2 regions of the Mesorhizobium sp. NZP2234 genome follow, and region 2 is predicted to be linked to the other one. Evidence: riboswitches for the same ligand, from Rfam matches in the RefSeq annotation. Region 2 holds a riboswitch; the other holds the start of a gene.
What was found. Region 2 has a riboswitch for cobalamin ahead of EB230_RS17745 (CbtB domain-containing protein). Riboswitches for the same ligand answer to the same signal wherever they lie in the genome.

Region 1 (2,196 bases), 2.8 Mb from region 2:
GCTGTTCATGGTGCTCTCTGCGGGCTTCGTGACCACCGCCGGCGTCATCGGAAATGGCGTGCTGGCATTGCTGACGCATCCGCAGCAACTGCACCTGGTGCGCAGCGGCCAAGTTCCGTGGTCACAGGCGATCGAGGAGATCCTGCGCTGGGGCAGCTCAGCGGCCAATCTGCCGTTCCGCTATGCCACCCAGGACGTGGAGATCGACGGATGCATGGTCCGCCGCGGCGATGCCGTCCTGATGGCGTTCCATGCGGCGAACCGGGACGAAAAGGCCTTCGGTCCCGGCGCCGACAGGTTCGATGTCACCCGGCGGCACAACCCGCACCTGTCGTTCGGCGAGGGGCCGCATTCCTGCCTGGGCGCTGCGCTGGCGCGCCTGGAATTGCGCTGCGCCTTCCCCGCGCTGTTCGGGCGGCTGGAGGATCTGGCGCTGACCATCGCCGCGGAGGACGTCGTCTACATGCCGTCTTACATCATTCGCTGCCCGCAACGCCTGCCGGTCACCTTCCGCGCTTCCGTCGCTTAGCGAGTGCGGCATTCACCCCGGATTCGGTGATTCTCGGTTCGCCGGGATGGCTGGTCTCGCACGAGGGGGGCGAGCATGCCCGGTTACGCACGCTCGTGGCGCCGGCCTTCAGCAACCGCAGCGCGAAGCTGCTCGCGCAGCAGGTCGAGGCGATCGCCGCGCAATCGTTCGACACGCTGGCGGCCCAGCCCCAGCCCGCCGACCTGAGGCGCCACCTCTCCTTTCCGCTTCCGGCCATGGTCATCAGCGCGCTGATGGGCGAATGCGCAAGCACGCTGAGCGAAGCCGAGCGGGGAACAACTACCGGGATTCCGGGCGGACCGTGAAGACCTGGCCCGACTTTACGCCCTTGAGCCCGGCGACCTCGATCTGATCCGGCGTCGCCGATGGGGACCAGGACCTCTCCGAGCCTGCACTGATGAGAGGCCGGATCGTACGCGGCTTTGGGCGAAAGAGACCGATCAGCGCAAGGGCATCATTCGCATCATCACATAAACATCTCGTTATATGGTATTGACAAGGAGCGAAGCGGCTGTGATTGTGCGCATGTCGTGGTTCTCCGCGCGGCACTGCCGTAGCGGAGCTAAGAGGGAAGCCGGTGCGATGCCGGCGCTGCCCCCGCAACTGTTAGCGGCGAGCCAAGCCCATTGATGTCACTGAGGCGAACGGCCTCGGGAAGACGGGCAGAGGCTTTGACCCGCGAGCCAGGAGACCAGCCACGACGAACAACGTCCACGGGCGGGGTGTCTCGGTGGTCGCGGTAGCCCGGCTTCGTGCCGCCTACTCGCGCGTTCCTTGTCCCCACGCCCCAACCATCGGGGTATGGCATGACTGTCTCTCAACAAATTCCTGTGGCAACGCTCGGCGTGCCGCGTATCGGTCGACGGCGGGAACTGAAATTCGCGCTTGAAAGCTACTGGTCCGGAAAATCTCCCGCTGAGGACCTGCTCGCGACGGCGAAGGCCTACGCGAGGCTAGCTGGAGGGAGCAGCACGATCACGGCGTGTCGAAAATCCCGTCCAACGATTTCTCGCTTTACGACCATGTGCTCGACACCGTCACCATGGTCGGCGCCGTGCCGGCACGATACGCTTGGACTGACGGCGAGGTCCCACTCGATACCTATTTCGCCATGGCGCGCGGCAACCAAGGTCAGGCCGCGGATTGTGGACATGCCGGTGACAAGCATGCGGCCAACGGGCATGGCCTTGCCGCAATGGAAATGACCAAATGGCTCGACACCAACTATCACTACATTGTGCCGGAACTCACGGACGAGCAGACCTTTGCCCTCTCGTCGGCGAAACCGGTCGATCATTTCCTCGAGGCCAAGGTGCTCGGCATCCACACGCGCCCGGTCCTGCTTGGACCGGTTACGTTTCTCAAGTTGGCGAAGTCACCTGAGGAAGGTTTCAACCCTATCGCGCTCCTGCCACGGCTGCTGGCCGTCTACGAGGAGCTCCTGCGGAGGCTGAAGCTCGCGGGAGCCGATTGGGTACAGATCGATGAGCCGGCGCTCGTGCTGGATCTGATTCCCAACGAACGGGATGCGCTCCAATTCGCCTACTGCCGGCTGGCGAAAGCAGCACCCGAGTTGAAGATCATGGTCGCTACCTATTTCGGATCGCTGGGAGACAACCTCGAGACCGCGATTTCTCTGCCCGTGG
Region 2 (2,196 bases):
GAAGACCGGCCCATGGGTCTTGCCGTCGCTAGACCAGGTTTCGGCGCCAGCCCGCAGGCCACCGGAAAACTCCGGCGCGTCATTGTCGGCGTGGCGGGTCCATTCGGGGTCGTCATGCCGGCTCATCAGGCCGCGGCCATAGATCGGCACCAGCCGCGACAGGTCCTTGTGGACGCCCGGACAATGCAGGCACTCGTTGAAGTTCTCCCAAAAGATCTTCCAGTTGCAGTGCATCACCTTGCGCAGCACATGGCCTGCCACCAGCGTTTCCAGTGGCCAATTGCCGAGATTGCCGGAGGCGGGGTCGAAGGATGCCTGCGCCGAGCCGGCCGCATCTTCCTGCAAATTGATGAACACGAAGCCGCGCCAAACCGAGAGCGCGACGCGATAGAGCGGATGGTCGGCCTTGTCGAAGCCGTCCGGCAATGATTTCGACGGCACGCGCACGAGGTCGCCGCGCAGCGAATAGGACCAGGCATGATAGGGGCAGGTGATCAGCCGCGCCTTCAGCCGGCCCTCGCTCTCCTGGCAAAGCTGCGAGCCGCGATGCCGGCACGTGTTGTGGAAGGCACGCAACGCGCCGGTGTCGTCGCGCAGAACGATGATGTCCTGCGTGCCGATGCGGAATCGGCGAAAGGCCAGCGGCTGGGCCAGATCGGCCTCGCGGCAGACCAGCAGCCAGTTCTTGTACCAGATGGCATCGAGGTCCAGTTGATAGGCCGCTGCGTCCCAATAGGCCGATGAGGGCAGGGTGGGTTCGGTCTGGGTCAGGCCGTTATAGGGATCGCGCTCGCTGGCAATGGGCTGCATGGCTGGCTTCCTGTGAAGTGGCCAGCCGACACCCGGCCAGCATAATTGTCAATTGTGGCGCCGATGACCGCTGATGTTGCCGGCATGGCGTAATCGCGCTGGTTACCGGCGGAATTTGGTTTGCCGGAGGCGGTGATTCTGCCTATAGTCGCTGATGTCGTCGGTTCCATTTTGGAGCCAAGAGGGAATGCGGTGCGGGCTGACTTGTTGCCCAATGCCGTTGCTGCCCCCGCAACTGTGTGCGGTAGTCCTCTCCATATGCCACTGAAGATTTGTCTTCGGGAAGGTGGGGAAGGGCGCTGATCCGTGAGCCAGGAGACCTGCCGGCGACAGGAAACTGACTTCGATGCCCTCGGGTGGAGGGTGAAAGGACAAGACATGACTACCGCTTCCGTCTCCCTCGGCGCTTCCGTCTCCTCGCAGTCGCGCTTCATGCAGCTGGCGCTCGCCGCGCTGCTCGGCACCTTCATCATCGGCTTCGTCGGCTTCTCGCATATCGATGCGGTCCACAATGCCGGTCATGACAACCGGCATTCGATGGCGTTTCCCTGCCACTGACGAGGACCTGACATCATGAATCTGTTTCGCAACGTCGTGTTCATCGCGGCGATCGCGGGGCTCGTGGCCGGCGTCGTTCTCGCCTGCATGCAGGCCTATGCCACCGTGCCGCTGATCCTCAAGGCGGAAGTCTACGAACAGGCCGAAGGCGGCCACAGCCATGACCATGCCGCGGCACCCGCGGCCTCGGCTGATGCCGCCAGCGGCAACGCAATGAGTTCCGCCGCGCCAGCGGCATCGAATGCCATGAGCGCCGCCGCCCCGGCTCCGGCCGCAGCGGCAGCTCCGGCCGAGGACGAGGGCTGGGCGCCGGCCGACGGCTTCGAACGTTTTGCCTTCAACGTGGTGTCCAACGTCGTCACCGGCATCGGCTTCGCGCTGATCCTGGTCGCTGTTTCGGAATTCGCCGGCGGCATCGGCAACTGGCGCCAGGGCGTGTTCTGGGGCCTGGCCGGCTTTGCCGTGTTCACACTGGCGCCCGGCCTCGGCCTGCCGCCGGAACTGCCGGCCATGCCGGCGGCCGACCTCACGCAGCGCCAGATCTGGTGGGTGGCGACGGTGATCGCGACCGCCATCGGGCTTGGCCTGATCGCGTTCCGCAAGTCGCTGCCGCTTGCCATCCTTGCGGTGCTGCTGATCGTGGCGCCGCATATCGTCGGGGCGCCGCAGCCCGACAGCTTCGAGACACCGATCCCGGAAGGCCTGCACCACCAGTTCGTGGTGGCGGTGACGCTGACCAATCTGGTGTTCTGGCTGGTGCTTGGCGCTGTCGTCGGCGTTGTGCGCGGACGCTTCACCGGCACCGCGAACAGCCTGCGCGACAGCTTT

Region 1: another riboswitch for cobalamin. It lies ahead of metE (5-methyltetrahydropteroyltriglutamate--homocysteine S-methyltransferase); the one in region 2 lies ahead of EB230_RS17745 (CbtB domain-containing protein).

What each region holds. Positions count from the first base shown of each region.
Region 1 is NZ_CP033364.1:6,388,451-6,390,646, forward strand. It holds gene EB230_RS30825 (cytochrome P450) at 1-529, shown strand, start outside; partial or broken gene EB230_RS30830 (cytochrome) at 535-789, shown strand; cobalamin riboswitch at 1,065-1,265, shown strand; partial or broken gene metE (5-methyltetrahydropteroyltriglutamate--homocysteine S-methyltransferase) at 1,357-2,196, shown strand, end outside.
Region 2 is NZ_CP033364.1:3,590,344-3,592,539, forward strand. It holds gene EB230_RS17740 (aromatic ring-hydroxylating dioxygenase subunit alpha) at 1-810, opposite strand, end outside; cobalamin riboswitch at 955-1,153, shown strand; gene EB230_RS17745 (CbtB domain-containing protein) at 1,189-1,368, shown strand; gene EB230_RS17750 (CbtA family protein) at 1,384-2,196, shown strand, end outside; gene cobU (bifunctional adenosylcobinamide kinase/adenosylcobinamide-phosphate guanylyltransferase) at 2,195-2,196, shown strand, end outside.